DNA from 4 places in the Streptomyces sp. NPDC046925 genome. Region 1 is predicted to be linked to each of the others. Evidence: riboswitches for the same ligand, from Rfam matches in the RefSeq annotation. Region 1 holds a riboswitch; each other region holds the start of a gene.
What was found. A riboswitch is a leader RNA that binds a small molecule or an ion and turns the genes downstream of it on or off. The one in region 1 is predicted to bind cobalamin.

Region 1 (4,205 bases):
TCGACGGCGGCACCGTCGTCACCAAGATCCTGATCCCCGCGATCGCCGCGCCCCTGGTGGCCGGCATCGCCGCGACGCTGGCCACGCGCCTGACGTACCGCATCGGGCGCAACACCGACACCAAGGCGACCGCCAAGGGCTACCGCGCCGGTCAGATCGCCTCCGCGGGCCTCGTCTCGCTGGCCCACGGCACGAACGACGCGCAGAAGACCATGGGCATCATCACGCTCGCCCTGATCACCGGCGGCGTCCTGAACCCCGGCGCCAACCCCCCGATGTGGGTCATCGTCTCGGCCGGTGTCGCCATCGCGCTCGGCACCTACCTCGGCGGCTGGCGCATCATCCGCACCATGGGCAAGGGCCTCACCGACCTCGCGCCGCAGCAGGGCTTCGCCGCCCAGACCAGCGCCGCGACCGCGATCCTCGCCTCCTCGCACATCGGCTTCTCGCTCTCCACCACCCAGGTCTGCTCGGGCGCCGTGATGGGCGCGGGCCTCGGCCGCAAGGGCGGTGTGGTCCGCTGGTCCACGGCGACCCGCATGTTCGTCGCCTGGGGCCTCACGCTCCCCGCCGCCGGTCTGGTCGGTGCGGGCGCCGAGTTCCTCACAAAGCAGGGCCCCTGGGGCGTCGGGGCGACCGCGGCGCTTCTGGTGATCGGCTCCGCCGTCATCTGGACGCTGTCCCGGCGCAACGCCGTCGACCACACGAACGTCGCCGACGACGAGATCGGCGGCGCCCCTGCCGCCGAGCCCGCCGGTGTCGTGACCACCGCGATGGCCGCCGTCACGCCGCCGCCCACCGGCTCGGCCGTGACGACCTCGGACGTCGACCACGTCAAGACCACCATCCCGGCCCCGGCCCCGACCGGCACCGTGGCGGACCCCGCCCGGCCCGCCACGGTGTAAGGACTCAGCATGAACATCGACTGGGCAGCTCTCGGCTCCGTCTTCGGAGTCAGCCTCGCGGTGACGGTGGCCCTGGTGGGTCTGTTCACCCTCGGCATCGTCGGCCTCTCCAAGCACGAGGCGGCGACATCCGGCGCGACCGCCGCCACGGGCGGCTCCCCCGCGACGGCGCGCGCGGGAGCGTACGCCTGCTTCGCGCTCTGCGCGGCGGCAGTGGCGTACGGGATCTATCTGATCGTCGCCTGACGATCGCAGCTCCGGGCGGGGTGCGGGACGCTTCGGCGACCCGCACCCCGCCTTCGTGCGTGGGCCCGGCCGCGAGCCCGGCGGTGGGCCCGGCTGTGGGCCTCGGCACACTCTCCCGTCCCAGGTCAACGGCAAGTTGACGGGCGTACGCGGGCGTGGTGGACTTCCCCGAGCCATTACGGCGGCAGAAGAGGAAGCCGGTGCGAATCCGGCGCGGTCCCGCCACTGTCATCGAGGAACTGCTCAGCCGGTCCCCCGAAAGCCAGGAACTCTCGCCGCCGATCTCGTCGAATCAGGGCGCGGACACCCTGAGTGAGGACATATCGCCATGCGCGGCCGCCCGTTGCCGGTTTCTGTGCCCCTGCCCGTCCGGGTCGGGCTCCTCGCTCCCTTCCTCGTACCGGCCGGCTGAAGCCATGAGTGCCGATCGCGACTTCGCGTACGGCGCCGCCGCCGGCCTCCTCGGTGATCTGTTCCTCGGCGATCCCCGCCGCGGGCATCCGGTCGCCGTGTTCGGTCGGGCCGCGGGTGCCGTCGAGCGTGTGCTGTGGCGTGACCACCGCGGGTGGGGCGCCCTGCATGCCGTGGTGTGCGCCGGGGGCGCGGCCGGTGCCGCCGCCCTGGCCTCTTCTCTCGTACGCGACTCACGCGCCGCCTCCGTCGCGCTGACCGCCGCCGCCACCTGGGCCGTGGTCGGCGGGACCTCCCTTGGACGCGAGGCGCGGGCCATCGGCGGGGCGCTCGCCGCCGGAGACGTCGAGGTCGCCAGGGAGCGCCTGCCGCATCTGTGCGGGCGGGATCCGCAGGCCCTCGACGCCGACGGCATCGCGCGGGCCGTGGTCGAGTCCGTCGCCGAGAACACCTCCGACGCGGTGGTCGGCGCCCTGGTGTGGGGCGCGCTCGGCGGGGTGCCGGGGCTCGTCGGCTTCCGGGCAGTGAACACGCTCGACGCCATGGTCGGGCACAAGTCCGTGAAGTACCGGCGCTACGGATGGGCCTCCGCGCGCCTCGACGACGTCCTGGGGTGGCCGGGTGCCCGGCTCACCGCCGTCCTCGCCGCTGCCGCCGGGGATGCGCCGCGGGGCGCCGTGCGGGCCTGGCGTGCGGACGCCGCCAAGCATCCGAGCCCCAATGCGGGGCCCGTGGAGGCCGCCTTCGCGGGGGCGTTGGGGGTAAGGCTCGGGGGGAGCCTCTCGTACGGAGGCCGGGTCGAGCACCGGCCCGTCCTGAACGGGGACGGGCGCGGCGTCGAAGTCGCCGACATCGAACGGGCCGTGAAGCTGTCGCGCCGGGTGGGGCTCCTTGCCCTGGGCGTCGCGGCAGCGGTGAGCACCATACGGAAGGGCGGGGCGTGATGAGGGGTGGGCTGCTCGTCGCCGGCACCACGTCGGATGCCGGCAAGAGCGTGATCACCGCCGGGATCTGCCGGTGGCTGGCCCGTAAAGGGGTCTCCGTCGCGCCGTTCAAGGCGCAGAACATGTCGCTCAACTCCTTCGTCACGCGCGAGGGCGCGGAGATCGGGCGGGCCCAGGCCATGCAGGCGCAGGCCGCCCGGGTCGAGCCGAGCGCGCTGATGAACCCCGTACTGCTCAAGCCGGGCAGCGACCGCAGCAGCCAGGTCGTCCTCATGGGCAAGCCCGTGGGCGAGATGAGCGCGCGCGGGTTCTTCGGGGGGTCTGGGGGGTCGTCCCCCGGGAAAGGGCTGCACGGGGGGCGCCAGGAGCAGTTGCTCTCCACCGTCGTGGGATGCCTCGAAGAACTCCGGGGCAGCTATGACGCCGTGATCTGCGAAGGCGCGGGCAGTCCCGCCGAGATCAATCTGCGGCGCACGGACATCGTGAACATGGGCATCGCGCGGGCCGCCCGCTTCCCCGTCCTGGTCGTCGGCGACATCGACCGCGGGGGCGTCTTCGCGTCCTTCTTCGGGACCACAGCGCTGCTGAGCGCCGAGGACCAGGAGCTGGTCGCGGGGTATCTCGTCAACAAGTTCCGGGGCGACGTCTCGCTGCTCGAACCCGGGCTCGACATGCTCAAGGACCTCACCGGGCGGCGCACGTTCGGCGTGCTGCCGTTCCAGCACGGCCTCGGCATCGACGAGGAGGACGGCCTGCGGGTGTCCCTGCGGGGTGCCGTACGGGAGTCCGTCGTCGCTCCCCCGGTCGGCGAGGACGTGCTGCGGGTCGCGGTCTGTGCCGTGCCGCTGATGTCGAACTTCACGGACGTGGACGCGCTGGCCGCCGAACCCGGTGTCGTCGTGCGGTTCGTGGACCGCGCCGAGGAACTCGTCGACGCCGATCTCGTGGTCGTACCCGGCACGCGCGGCACCGTCCGCGCCTTGGAGTGGCTGCGCGAGCGGGGCCTCGCGGACGCCATCGCGCGGCGCGCCGCAGAGGGGCGCCCCGTGCTCGGGATCTGCGGCGGCTTCCAGGTGCTCGGCGAGCACATCGAGGACGAGGTGGAGTCACGCGAGGGCGCGGTGGACGGGCTCGGTCTGCTGCCCGTGCGCGTGCGCTTCGAGCGGGAGAAGACCCTCGCCAGGCCGGTCGGCGAGGCCCTCGGCGAACCCGTCGAGGGGTACGAGATCCATCACGGCGTCGCCGAAGTCCTGGGCGGAGAGCCCTTCCTGGACGGCTGCCGGGTGGGCGAGGTGTGGGGCACGCACTGGCACGGCTCCCTGGAGAGCGACGCGTTCCGGCGCCGCTTCCTGGCCGAGGTCGCCCGCGCCGCGGGCCGCCGCTTCGTGCCCGCGCCCGACACCAGCTTCGGCGCGCTGCGCGAGGAGCAGCTCGACCTGCTCGGCGACCTGATCGAGCACCACGCGGACACCGACGCGCTGCTGCGCCTGATCGAGACCGGCGCCCCCTCCGGCCTCCCCTTCATCGCACCCGGGGCGCCCTCATGACCGGCGGAGCGGGGCGGGCGAGATCCGCTGCCCGCTGCCCCGCCCGGAACCACGTACTGGAGGCCTTGTGAGCACCCCCTATCCGTTCACCGCTCTCGTCGGACAGGACGACCTGCGGCTCGCCCTGCTGCTCAACGCCGTCTCGCCCGCCG
Region 2 (4,205 bases), on a different contig from region 1:
CGCAGGGTGACGTCGATGCGCGGGCGGCCCAGCTCCTCCGCGGGGATCGCCTCCAGGCCCGTGACGCGCCGCGAGGCGTCGTCCCAGACCGGGCGGATGCCGAGCAGCGCAAGGGCCTCGGCGATGTCGTCACCGGCGGTGCGCATGGCACTCGTACCCCACAGGGACAGGCCCACCGAGGTCGGCCAGGCGCCGTTGTCGGTGCGGTAGCGCTCCAGGAGCGAGTCGGCCAGGGCCTGGCCGGTCTCCCAGGCGAGTTTCGACGGCACCGCCTTGGGGTCGACGGAGTAGAAGTTGCGGCCGGTCGGCAGGACGTTGACCAGGCCGCGCAGCGGGGAGCCCGAGGGTCCCGCGGGGACGAAGCCACCCTCCAGGGCGTGGACGGCGTGGTCCAGTTCGTCGGTCGTGGAAGCCAGGCGCGGTACGACCTCGCGCACGGCGAAGTCGAGGATGTCGGCGACCGCCTGCGGGTGGCCCGCCGCGACCGTGGCGACGGCCTCCGGCGCCCAGTGGGCGTCCTCCATCGCCTGGACCAGGGCGCGCGCCTGCTCCTCGACCCGGTCGGCGTCGGTGCGGGTGGCCGCCGACTCGTCGAGGCCAAGCGCCTCGCGCAGGCCGGGAAGTGACGCGGTGCCGCCCCAGATCTGGCGGGCGCGCAGGATGGCGAGGACCAGGTTGACGCGGTCGGCGCCGGCCGGGGCGCCGCCCAGGACGTGCAGGCCGTCGCGGATCTGGACGTCCTTGATCTCACAGAGCCAGCCGTCGAGATGCATGATGAACTCGTCGAAGCCCTCGTCCTCGGGGCGGTCTTCGAGCCCCAGGTCGTGGTCGAGCTTGGCGGCCTGGATCAGGGTCCAGATCTGGGCGCGGATCGCGGGCAGCTTCGCCGGGTCCATCGCGGCGATCTGGGCGTGCTCGTCCAGGAGTTGTTCCAGGCGGGCGATGTCGCCGTAGCTGTCGGCGCGGGCCATCGGCGGTACGAGATGGTCCACGAGGGTGGCGTGCACGCGCCGCTTGGCCTGCGTGCCCTCTCCCGGGTCGTTGACCAGGAACGGGTAGATCAGGGGCAGGTCGCCCAGGGCCGCGTCGGGGCCGCAGGCTGCGGACAGGCCCGCGTTCTTGCCGGGCAGCCATTCGAGGTTGCCGTGCTTGCCGAGGTGGATCATCGCGTCGGCGCCGAAGCCGTTGTCGTCGGCGGAGGCGGCGATCCAGCGGTAGGCGGCCAAGTAGTGGTGCGAGGGCGGCAGATCGGGGTCGTGGTAGATCGCGATGGGGTTCTCGCCGAAGCCGCGCGGCGGCTGGATGAGGATGAGCAGGTTGCCGCGGCGCAGGGCGGCAAGGACGATGTCGCCCTCCGGGTTGCGGGAGCGGTCGACGAACATCTCGCCGGGCGCGGGGCCCCAGTGCTCCTCCACGGACTCGCGCAGCTCGGCGGGGAGCGTCGCGAACCAGCGGCGGTAGTCGGCCGCCGGGATACGGACGGGGTTGCGGGCCAGCTGCTCCTCGGTGAGCCACTCCTGGTCGTGGCCGCCCGCCTCGATCAGCGCGTAGATCAGCTCGTCCCCGTCACCGGAGACGAGGCCGGGCACCTCCTCCGTGCCGAAGTCGTAGCCCTCTTCCTGGAGGCGGCGCAGCAGGGCGACGGCGCTGGCGGGGGTGGCCAGGCCCACCGCGTTGCCGATCCGCGAGTGCTTGGTCGGGTACGCGGACAGGACGAGCGCGATGCGCTTGTCGGCGGCCGGGATGTGGCGAAGGCGCGCGTGCCGTACGGCGACACCCGCCACCCGAGCCGCGCGCTCCTCGTCCGCGACATACGCGGGCAGACCGTCCTCGTCGATCTCCTTGAACGAGAACGGCACCGTGATCAGGCGGCCGTCGAACTCGGGGACGGCGATCTGGGTGGCCGCGTCCAGCGGCGATACGCCCTCGTCGTTGTCCTCCCAGGCGGTCCGCGAGCTGGTGAGGCAGAGCGCCTGGAGGATGGGGACGTCGAGACCGCTGAGGGCTCCGGCGTCCCAGGACTCGTCGTCGCCGCCCGCGGAGGCTTCCGCGGGCCGCGTGCCGCCCGCCGCGAGGACCGTGGTCACGATCGCGTCGGCGGAGCGCAGTTCCTCGATGAGTTCGGCCTCGGGGGTACGCAGCGAGGCGACGTACAGCGGCATCGGGCGGGCACCGGCGTCCTCTATCGCGCCGCACAGGGCGTCGATGAAGGCGGTGTTGCCGCTCATGTGGTGGGCGCGGTAGTAGAGCACCGCGACGGTCGGTCCCTCGACCTGGCGGGCGGTGCGCTCCAGCGGGCCCCAGGCGGGCGCGGCGGCGGGCGGTTCGAAGCCGTGGCCGGTGAGCAGCACGGTGTCGGAGAGGAACCGGGCCAGCTGCTCCAGGTTGTCCGGGCCGCCGTGGGCCAGATAGGCGTGGGCCTCCGCCGCAAGGCCGATGGGGACGGTCGAGGCGGCCATCAGCTGGGCGTCGGGGGCCTGTTCGCCGGTGAGGACGACCACGGGGCGCCCGGTGGCGATGACTTGGTCGAGGCCGTCCTGCCAGGCGCGTACGCCGCCCAGGAGACGTACGACGACCAGATCGGCGCCGTCCAGGAGCTGCGGAAGGTCCTCGAGCGCGAGCCGGGAGGGGTTCGCGTAGCGGTAGGCGACCGGGCCGCTTGCGGCGCGGGCGCTGAGCAGGTCGGTGTCGGACGTCGACAGGAGCAGGATCATGCGGCGTCGTGCCTTCCTCGGGGTGTCCACGCCCCGGGTGGTGTCGATGGCGTCTCCCCTGCTCGAGCGGACGAGAGCTCGGGGAAGGGAGTTCCTGACTCACCCGGCACCAGGGCCGGGCTCACAGTGGCGGGACCGCGCCGGAATCTCACCGGGCTTCCTCCCCTTGTCGCCGTCTGTGGCGACGACGGGCCGGCCGGCCCGTCGCTAGAAATACTAAGGGCCGATCAACTACCGGGGGGCAGGCGGACCTGCTGCGATAGGTCGGTATGCTCGCCGCCATGCCCCCATCGGTCCCCTCGCCTGCGGTTCCGGGAGACGAGTCTGCCCGCAGCCGCGGTGACGCCTGCCCCGGGACGCTTCGGCTGCACCGGGCGGACGACGGGGCTTTGGCGCGCGTCCGTATTCCGAGCGGGGTCCTGAACGCGGGGCAGGCCGATGTGCTGCGGGAGCTGGCGGAGCGCCTCGGAGACGACGAGTTGCATCTCACATCGCGCGGCAACGTCCAGCTGCGCGGCCTCGGTGCGGACTGCGGCGGCGAACTGGCTCATGTCCTCGCCGGTGCGGGGCTGTTGCCCTCCGAACGCCACGAGCGTGCCCGCAATGTGGTGGCTTCGCCGCTCTCGGGTCTCGACGGCCGGGGAGAGCGGGACATCCGCGCGTGGCTGTCCGCCCTGGACGAACTGCTGTGCGCCAGCGACCAGGCCGCCGATTTGTCCGGCCGGTTCCTGTTCGCGCTCGACGACGGCCGCGGTGACGTGGGCGCTCTCGGCGGGGACGTGACCCTGACGGCGCGGGGCGACGACGAAGCACTGCTGCGGATCGGCCCGGCGCGGGATGCCGTACTCGTACGTTCCGCGCAGGCGCCGCGGGCCGCCCTCATCGCCGCCGAGGCCTTCCTGGACCAGGCGGCCGGCACGGGCGCCTGGCGGGTGACGGATCTGCCCGGCGGCACCGGCCCTCTCCTCGACGCGGTCGTACGCCGGTTGCGGCAGGCCGAGTTCGGCCACGCCCTCGCCGCCGCCCCGCTCCCCCGGGACGTCGGCGGTCCCGACCTCGGCGTCGTGCCGGGGCCGCACGGGACGGACGCGCTCTCCCTGGGCCTGCCGCTGGGACGCGTCGGCGCGACCCAGTGGCGGACACTGACCGACACCGCACGCGACCACGGCAACGGCGAGTTGCGCCTGACGCCCTGGCGCGGGATCGTCCTGCCGGGAGTCGAGCGCTCGAAGGCCGCGGAACTCCTGGAGAACCTGCGGACCGCCGGGCTCGTCACCGCGTCCGCATCGCCCTGGACCGGCGTGGGAGCCTGCATCGGCAGGCCCGGCTGCGCCAAGTCCCTGGACGACGTACGCGCCACCGCGACGGCCGCCCTCGGCCCGGTGGGGGCGCTGCCCGTGTACTGGTCGGGATGCGCACGCCGGTGCGGCCATCCCCACGGAGAGTGGATCGACGTCGTCGCCACCCCCGAGGGGTACGAGATCTCTCACG
Region 3 (4,205 bases), on a different contig from region 1:
CTGATCTCCGTGAAGCTCTTCGGCGAGCTCGAGTTCTGGTTCTCGATGGTCAAGGTCACCGCGATCATCGGCATGATCCTGATCTGCGCCGGCATCCTCACCATCGGCTTCTCCGACGCCGGTGACACCGCCTCCGTGACCCACCTGTGGGACCAGGGCGGCTTCTTCCCGAACGGCATCGGCTCCACGCTGATGACGCTCCAGATCGTGATGTTCGCCTTCCTCGCCGTCGAGCTGGTCGGCGTCACCGCGGGCGAGTCCAAGGACCCCAAGACCGTCCTGCCCAAGGCCATCAACACCGTGCCGTGGCGCATCGCCGTCTTCTACGTCGGCGCGCTCATCATGATCCTCTCGGTCGTGCCGTGGACGGAGTTCGTGCCGGGCGTCTCGCCGTTCGTCGCCGCCTTCGACAAGATGGGCCTCGGCGTCGGCGCCGCGATCGTCAACTTCGTCGTCCTGACGGCCGCGCTCTCCTCCTGCAACTCCGGCATGTACTCCACCGGCCGCATGCTGCGTGACCTGGCGCTCAACGGCCAGGGACCGGCGTTCTTCACCAAGCTCACGAAGAACGGCCTGCCGCTCGTGGGCACCACCTTCTCCGCCGCGCTGATGCTGGTCGGCGTCTGGATCAACTACCAGTGGCCGGGCGAGGCGTTCAACTACGTCGTCTCCTTCGCGACCATCTCCGGCATGTGGGCCTGGATCATGATCCTGGTCTGCCAGATCAAGTACCGCCGCAAGGCCGACCGCGGCGAGCTCCCGCAGTCCACCTTCCGGGCGCCGGGCGCTCCGTACACGAGCTGGTTCGCGCTCGCCTTCATCGCGATGGTCATCGTGATGATGGGCATCGACAAGGACGCGCGGATCTCGCTCTACGCGGCTCCGGTGTGGGCGCTGATCCTCGGCATCGGCTACCTGGCCATGCAGCGCAAGAACAAGGCGTCGGCGGGCGGCGGCCAGTCGGGCCCGAAGGACGCGGTCAAGTCCTGACCGACGGGTTCTGACCGACGGGGCCCGCCCGACGGGTCCCGATCACCGTCTGATCACCGCTGATCCCAGCATGTGGGCCGGTTCGTACCACTCTTCGGTACGGGCCGGCCCTTCTGCTTATCCTGGCTGCCATGCTGACCCTCACCCAGGCCCTCCACGACCAGATCGTCGCGCACGCGCGCCAGGACCACCCCGACGAGGCCTGCGGTGTGGTCGCGGGCCCCGAGGGCACCGGCCGCCCGGAACGCTTCATCCCGATGCTGAACGCGGCCCGCTCGCCCACGTTCTACGAGTTCGACTCGACCGACCTGCTCAAGCTCTACCGCGAGATGGACGACCGCGACGAGGAGCCGGTGATCGTCTACCACTCGCACACGGCGACCGAGGCATACCCCTCGCGCACGGACATCTCGTACGCGAACGAGCCCGCCGCCCACTACGTCCTGGTCTCCACGGCCGACACCGACGACGCGGGCGAGTTCCAGTTCCGCTCCTTCCGGATCGTCGAGGGCGAGGTCACCGAAGAAGAGGTGAAGGTCGTCCAGGCATACTGAGCTCACCTTTCGGGCGGCAGGACCCAGGAAGCCGGTGCGAATCCGGCACGGTCCCGCCACTGTGACCCCTCCCCTCGCGGGCGGGGCAGTCAGGAACTGACCTGCCGCCTCTTTCTCCCACGACGCAGGGGACGCGGAAATCCCCTGGAGGAGGCAGCTCAGCCATGTCCCGCCCCATACGCGCGACCCTGCGCGTGCTCATAGCCGCGGCCCTGCTCACCCCGCTCGCCGCGTGCTCGTCCACCTCCGACGGCAGCACGTCCAAGCCGGAGTCCAAAGCCCCCGGCTTCCCGTACACGGTCACGAACTGCGGCGTGAAGACGACGTACGACGCCCCGCCGAAGCGTGCCGTGACGATGAACCAGCACGCGACGGAAGTCATGCTCGAACTGGGCCTGGAGGACCGCCTGGCCGGGACGGCGTACCTCGACGACAAGGTCCTGCCGAAGTACGCGAAGGCGTACGCGGACACCCCCGTCCTCGCCAAGGAGTACCCCTCGTACGAGAAGCTCCTGGCCGCGAACCCCGACTTCGTCTACGGCGGCTACGCGAGCGCCTTCCTCGCGGGCGAGGGCCGCAGCCGCGCGGCCCTGGCCAAGTCCGGCATCGAGAGCCGCCTGAACGTCGAGGGCTGCGCGAAGAAGGCCGTGACCATGGACGACGTCTACCGCGAGGTGCGGCAGGTCGGCTCCACCTTCGGGGTACGGGCGCGCGCCGACCAGTGGGTCAGTGGCGCCGAACGCGAACTGGCGGACGCGGCGAAGAAGACGCAGGACCGCGAGCCCGTCCCCGTCTTCGTCTACGACAGCGGCGACAAGAGCGCGTTCACGGCGGGCGGCCGGGGCATCGGCAACGACATCATCGAACGGGCCGGCGGCCGCAACGTCTTCGCCGACCTGGACAAGTCCTTCGGCGACGCGTCCTGGGAATCGGTCGTCGACCGCAACCCCGAGGTGATCGTCATCCTCGACTACGGCGGCACGACGGTGGCCCAGAAGAAGAAGCGCCTCCTCGACGACCCGGTCCTGGCAGACGTCCCCGCCATCAAACACAAGCGCTTCGCGACCCTGCCGCTGTCGGACGCGGTCACGGGGGTGAGAGCACCGACGGCGGTGAACAAGCTGGCGGACCAGCTGTGAACATCCAGCCCGTCCGGCGTTTGAGGACGAACTCGGCGAAGCCGGTGATGTACGGCAACCGGGACGGGGTCAACAGAAAGCTCCGTTACGGCGCGGTTGTCACAGGGCTGCTCGCGGCCCTCGCGGCAGCGGTCGTCGCGGGGCTTGCGCTGGGCTCCGTCCGCATCCCGGCGCCCCAGGTACTGGAGATCCTCACGGGGAGGGCGGAGCTCTCCCCGTTCCGCACCATCGTCCTGGACGTAAGACTCCCCAGGGTCCTGCTCGGCGCAGCCGTAGGCGCCGGGCTCGCAGTCATCGGCACGGTCCTCCAGGCCCTGGTGAGGAACCCCCTGGCCGACCCGTTCCTGCTCGGCGTCTCCTCCGGCGCCTCGGCCGGAGCCGTCGCCGTCATCGTCCTCGGCAGCGTCTTCGGCCTCGGCGCGGGACTCGCCACCACCGTCACCATCCCGGCCGCCGCCTTCGCGGGAGCCCTGCTCTCCCTGCTCGTCGTCTACACCCTGGCCAGATCGGGAGGCGGCGGCTTCGCCACCGGCCGACTGATCCTCGCCGGAGTGGCCGTCTCGTACATCCTCTCCGCCCTGACCAGCCTCATCCTGATCATGGCCGACAGCGCGGACCACCTGAAGGAAGTCCTGTACTGGACGCTGGGCGGCCTCGGCAGCGCCCGCTGGGACATGCTCGCCCTGCCCGGCACCGCCCTCATCGCGGGCACGGCGCTGCTCATCGCCCTGGCCCGCCCCCTCGACCTGCTCCTGGTCGGCGAGGAGGGCGCCACCGTCCTCGGCCTGGACACGGCCCGCTTCCGCGCCGCCGTCTTCGTCCTCGCCTCGCTCCTGACCGGCGTACTCGTCGCGTACAGCGGAGCCATCGGCTTCGTCGGCCTGATGGTCCCGCACGCCGCCCGGATGCTGGTCGGCGCCGCCCACCGGGCGCTCCTGCCGGTGGTGGCCCTGATGGGCGCGGTGTTCCTGGTGGCCGCCGACCTCGCCGCGCGCACGGTCGCGGCGCCGCAGGACATCCCGGTGGGTGTCCTGACCGCGCTGACGGGCGGCCCGTTCTTCCTGTGGATGCTGCGAAGGAACCGTACGGAGGCAACCGCATGAGCAACCCGGCGGCGATCCTGACCACCGAGTCCCTCACCTACCGCACGAGTGGGAAAACCCTCGTCGACGACGTCACCCTGCACGCCGCCAGGGGCGAGACCGTCGGCCTCGTCGGCCCCAACGGCAGCGGCAAGACCACCCTCCTGCGCTGCGTCTACGGCACCCTCACGCCCACCGGCGGCCGCGTACTCCTGGACGGCGACGATCTCGCGACCCGCTCGGCCAAGGACCGCGCCCGCCGTATCGCCACCGTCCCGCAGGACGGACACACCGGCTTCGAGCTCACCGTCCGGCAGATCGTCGCCATGGGCCGCTCCCCGCACAAACGCTTCTGGGAGGCGGACACCGCGCAGGACGCCGCCCTGGTCGACGGGGCGCTGGCACGCGTCCGCGCCGCGGACCTCGCACACCGGACCTTC
Region 4 (4,205 bases), 450 kb from region 1:
GATAGCAGACCTGGTCGTCGACCTCGCAAAGCCGGTTGTAGTAGCTGTAGAGGCTCTCCTTGTGCGTCGCCGTGTCCTTGAACGGAATGATCTTCAGCGACGGGTCCATCGACTTGCGGGTCAGTACCCCCTTCATCTCCAGGAAGGGCAGGAGGGACTCCTCCAGGTCGTTGCGGTACGTCGTGTTGTCCGCGTCGAAGACGGCGTACGCGCCCTTGCCGCCGTTCTCCGCGATGACCTTGCCCAGCTTCTTCGCGACCGGTGCGGGCCAGTGCTTCAGCTCGGCCGCGGCCCCGGCGCTCTTCGCGGCGGTCTTCGCGGAGGCGTCGGCGGCCGTCGCGTCCGTGCTCGGCCAGAGCGCCGTCCCCGCGATGACGGCCGCGGTGAGCGCGCCCGCCGTGCCGAGTACGGCAAGCTTGCCCTTTGCCATTGATGCCATGGTTCTGTGCCCCCTGAGAGCGGTCTGCGCCCCGTCCGGAGCGGCGGGTCATCGTATGGGGCCGAGCGGCGGATTCCCATGATCGACATCACCGGACGGAACGGGCATGGGACGCCTGCGCGCGGGTAGCAGCGTCAGACGCCCGCACGCCTTTCGGCCCTGCTCCGGAGCGACGCTCTCCGGCCCTGCTCGGCAGCGACGCGCATCGCATACTGGAAGGCATGGAGAGCGTCTCCCCGGAGTTCGTACGGGCCGCTCCGCGGCTCGACGGCATGGTGGTGTCCGCCGTCGGTTACCGCACGGCGGGCGAGCAGCCCGGTCTGCACCGCGGCCTGCCGTCCCCCTATCTCACGCTGATCTTCTCCCTCGACGGCCCCGTCGCCACCGGCCACAGCCCCCGGCAGGCGACCGGCCCCGACGCCATGCGCACGGACATCGTCGTGGGCGGCCTGCACCAGTCCCCGGCGTACGTCGTACGGCCCGAGCACGAGGCGGGCATCCAGCTCGCCGTGCACCCGCTCGCCGCCCGCGCCCTGTTCGGCGTACCCGCGGCGGAGCTGGCGGCCGACCTGGTCACGCCCGGCGCGGACGTGATGGGGCGCCGCGCCGCCGACGTACGGGAGCTGCTGTGCGAGCAGAGCGGCTGGGAGCAGCGGTTCACCTCCCTGTCCGCCTATTTGCGGCAGCGCGCGGCGGACGCGGACGCCGGGGGAGCCGTACGCCCGGAGGTCGCCGAGGCCTGGGCCTGGCTGGCCCGGCACCAGGGCGTCGGCACCCTGCGCGGCCTCTCCCGGCACGTCGCGCTCAGCGAACGCCGCCTGACCACGCTCTTCCGCGCCGAGACGGGCCTGAGCCCCAAGCAGGCGGGCCGCCTGATGCGCTTCCAGCGTGCACGCAACGCCGTCGTACGCTCCGTCGCGGCGGGCGCCGCCCCCGACCTGGCCGGTGTCGCCGCCGACTGCGGCTATTACGACCACTCCCACCTGGTACGGGACTTCCGGCAGTACACCGGCGCGAGCCCCAGCGGCTGGCTGGCCGAAGAGTGCCGGAATATCCAAGCCGGGAGCCATGGCGGGGGCGAAGAGTAGGAGCCATGAACACCACCGACATGAACACCAGCGACGTGAACACCACCGACATGAACACCAGCGACATGGACACCACCGAGAAGCAGGACCAGCAGCCCCGGTCCACCCCCGCCGGTCGCGCCCCCAGCGTCTGGCCGACCCTCCAGGCGCACGACGCCCCCGCCCTGATCGACTTCCTGGTCGGCACGGTCGGCTTTCTGCGCACCGCCGTCTACCAGGACGGCGACAGCGTGGCCCACGCCGAGCTCGACTGGCCCGAGGGCGGCGCGATCATGCTCGGCTCGTACGACGACGGGGCCGGGGACTGGTGCCTGAAGCCGGGCACCTTCGGCACGTACGTCGTCACCGACCATGTGGACGACCTCTACCGGCGGCTCAGCGACGCCGGGGTCGAGATCACCCGGGAGATCGAGGACAAGCCGTACGGCAGCCGGGAGTTCGCGATCGCCGACCCCGAGGGCAACAAGTGGTCCTTCGGCACCTACCGCGGCGCACCGAGGGCCGACCAGAGGTCCTGACCTCGCGTGATAGCTTGCGAGCGCCAGTCAACCCACACCAGGGCCAGGGAATCCGGTGCGAATCCGGAACTGACGCGCAGCGGTGAGGGGGAACGGGCGGGGCCACGGCCACTGGGCGTCCACGGACGCCCGGGAAGGCGCCCCGTCCGGCCGATCCCCGAGTCCGAAGACCTGCTGGCGCCTGCGCCGCGCACCGAGCGGCACAGGTGATGAAGCAGGCCAGGCTCCGCGTATGAGCCATGAGACTCAAGGGATCGTGTGTCCTCCACAGCCCGTCGTGTACGTATATCCGTCCCTGCTTTCCTCAGCGCGGCCTTGGCCCTCACTCTGACCGCCTGCGGCGGCTCGTCGGACTCCTCCGCCACTTCCGGCGGGGGCAAGAAGACCGACGGCTACCCGCTGACTCTGACCTCCTGCGGCAAGAAGGCGGAGATCAAGGCGCCGCCGCAGCGCGCGGTCTCCCTCGACCAGGGCTCCACCGAGATCCTGCTCTCGCTGGGCCTCGCGGACCGTATGGTTGGCACCGGTACCTGGACGGACCCGGTGCTCAAGGGCCTGGAGAAGGACAACGCCAAGGTCGAGCGGATCGCCGACAGCTACCCCTCCTTCGAGAAGGTCCTCGCCAAGGAGCCCGACTTCGTCACCGCGTCCTTCACGGCGACGGTCAGCAAGGGCGGCGTCGCCGACCGCGCCAAGTTCGCCGAACTCGGCGTACCCGCCTATGTCTCGCCGTCCGACTGCGCGGGCAAGGACAACAGCGGCGACGGCGACGGCAAGCGCGTCAAGACGCTGACCATGGACACGGTCTACGGCGAGGTGCGGGACCTGGCCGAGGCGTTCGGGGTCGAGAAGCGCGGCGAACGCCTGATCGCGGACCTCAAGGCGCGGGTGGCGAAGGCCGCGAAGACCATCAAGAAGGCTGACGCGTCCGACACCTCGGTCCTCTACTGGTTCGCCAACTCCGACGCCCCCTACATCGCGGGCTGCTGCGGAGCGCCCGGCATCATCACCCGCGAACTCGGCGTGAAGAACGTCTTCGACGACACCCGCGAGGAGTGGCCCCAGATCAACTGGGAGACCGTGGCGGACCGCGACCCCGACGTCCTGGTCATCGGCGACCTGACCCGCAAGTCGCAGACCGCCGAGAGCGCGAAGAAGAAGATCGAGTTCCTGGAGTCCAACCCGGCCACCAAGAACCTGACCGCCGTGAAGAAGAAGCGGTACGTCCTGCTGAGCGGCCAGGCCATGAACCCGACCATCCGCACGGTGGACGGCGTGGAGCAAGTCGCCGACGCCTTGCGCGAGTTCGGGCTCGCCAAGTGAGGGCAGCCGCCTTCGGCGGCATACGTTCCGCCCTGCTCTGGACGACGGGCCTCGCCGCCCTCGCCCTCTCCGTGGCGGTGGCCGTCACCATCGGCCCCGCCGACATCTCCGTACCGGACGTGTGGTCGGCGGTGGCCGCCCATCTCGGCTGGGGCGAGGCGACGCTGACGCCCATCCGGGACGGCATCGTCTGGAACCTCCGCATGCCGCGCACGCTCCTCGCGGCGGTCTGCGGCGCGGGCCTCGCGGTCTGCGGAACGGTCCTCCAGTCCCTCCTGCGCAACCCGCTCGCCGACCCCTTCGTGCTCGGCGTCTCCTCGGGGGCGTCCACGGGGGCGGTCGCGATCGTCGTCCTCGGGGTCGGTGGGGGAGTGGTGTCGGTCTCGGCGGGCGCGTTCGTCGGGGCCGTCGTGTCCTTCGCCCTCGTCCTGCTGCTCAGCCACACCCTCGGCGGTAGCGCCGACCGGGTGGTCCTCTCCGGGGTGGCGGCGATGCAGCTCTTCTCCGCGCTCACCTCGTTCGTGATCCTCACGGCGGGCGACGCGGAGACGACGCGGAGTGTCCTGTTCTGGCTGCTCGGCTCGTTGAGCGGGGTCGGCTGGACGGACGTCTGGCTGTGCGGGGCGGTGCTCGTCGTCGCGCTCACCGTCTGCCTCGCGCACGCCCGCACCCTGGACGCGTTCGTGTTCGGCCAGGACGCGGCGGCGACACTGGGCGTCCACGTCGCCCGCACCCGCCTCCTGCTGCTCTCCGTCACGGCCCTGCTCACGGCGGCCCTGGTCAGCAGCGCGGGCGCCATCGGCTTCGTCGGCCTCGTCCTGCCGCACGCGGCCCGCG

Region 2: another riboswitch for cobalamin. It lies ahead of cobN (cobaltochelatase subunit CobN); the one in region 1 lies ahead of ABZ906_RS13510 (cobalamin biosynthesis protein).
Region 3: another riboswitch for cobalamin. It lies ahead of ABZ906_RS29350 (ABC transporter substrate-binding protein); the one in region 1 lies ahead of ABZ906_RS13510 (cobalamin biosynthesis protein).
Region 4: another riboswitch for cobalamin. It lies ahead of ABZ906_RS15565 (ABC transporter substrate-binding protein); the one in region 1 lies ahead of ABZ906_RS13510 (cobalamin biosynthesis protein).

What each region holds. Positions count from the first base shown of each region.
Region 1 covers NZ_JBEYWZ010000003.1:62,444-66,648, forward strand. Annotated here, with positions in the region: gene ABZ906_RS13500 (inorganic phosphate transporter) at 1-905, shown strand, start outside; gene ABZ906_RS13505 (hypothetical protein) at 915-1,151, shown strand; cobalamin riboswitch at 1,303-1,444, shown strand; gene ABZ906_RS13510 (cobalamin biosynthesis protein) at 1,568-2,506, shown strand; gene ABZ906_RS13515 (cobyric acid synthase) at 2,506-4,053, shown strand; gene ABZ906_RS13520 (putative cobaltochelatase) at 4,121-4,205, shown strand, end outside.
Region 2 covers NZ_JBEYWZ010000010.1:195,825-200,029, forward strand. Annotated here, with positions in the region: gene cobN (cobaltochelatase subunit CobN) at 1-2,714, opposite strand, end outside; cobalamin riboswitch at 2,783-2,935, opposite strand; gene ABZ906_RS32930 (precorrin-3B synthase) at 2,984-4,205, shown strand, end outside.
Region 3 covers NZ_JBEYWZ010000008.1:159,895-164,099, forward strand. Annotated here, with positions in the region: gene ABZ906_RS29340 (amino acid permease) at 1-990, shown strand, start outside; gene ABZ906_RS29345 (M67 family metallopeptidase) at 1,122-1,544, shown strand; cobalamin riboswitch at 1,508-1,664, shown strand; gene ABZ906_RS29350 (ABC transporter substrate-binding protein) at 1,709-2,683, shown strand; gene ABZ906_RS29355 (iron ABC transporter permease) at 2,731-3,786, shown strand; gene ABZ906_RS29360 (ABC transporter ATP-binding protein) at 3,783-4,205, shown strand, end outside.
Region 4 covers NZ_JBEYWZ010000003.1:513,487-517,691, reverse strand. Annotated here, with positions in the region: gene ABZ906_RS15580 (HAD family hydrolase) at 1-439, opposite strand, end outside; gene ABZ906_RS15575 (helix-turn-helix domain-containing protein) at 661-1,527, shown strand; gene ABZ906_RS15570 (VOC family protein) at 1,593-2,045, shown strand; cobalamin riboswitch at 2,053-2,239, shown strand; gene ABZ906_RS15565 (ABC transporter substrate-binding protein) at 2,304-3,368, shown strand; gene ABZ906_RS15560 (iron chelate uptake ABC transporter family permease subunit) at 3,365-4,205, shown strand, end outside.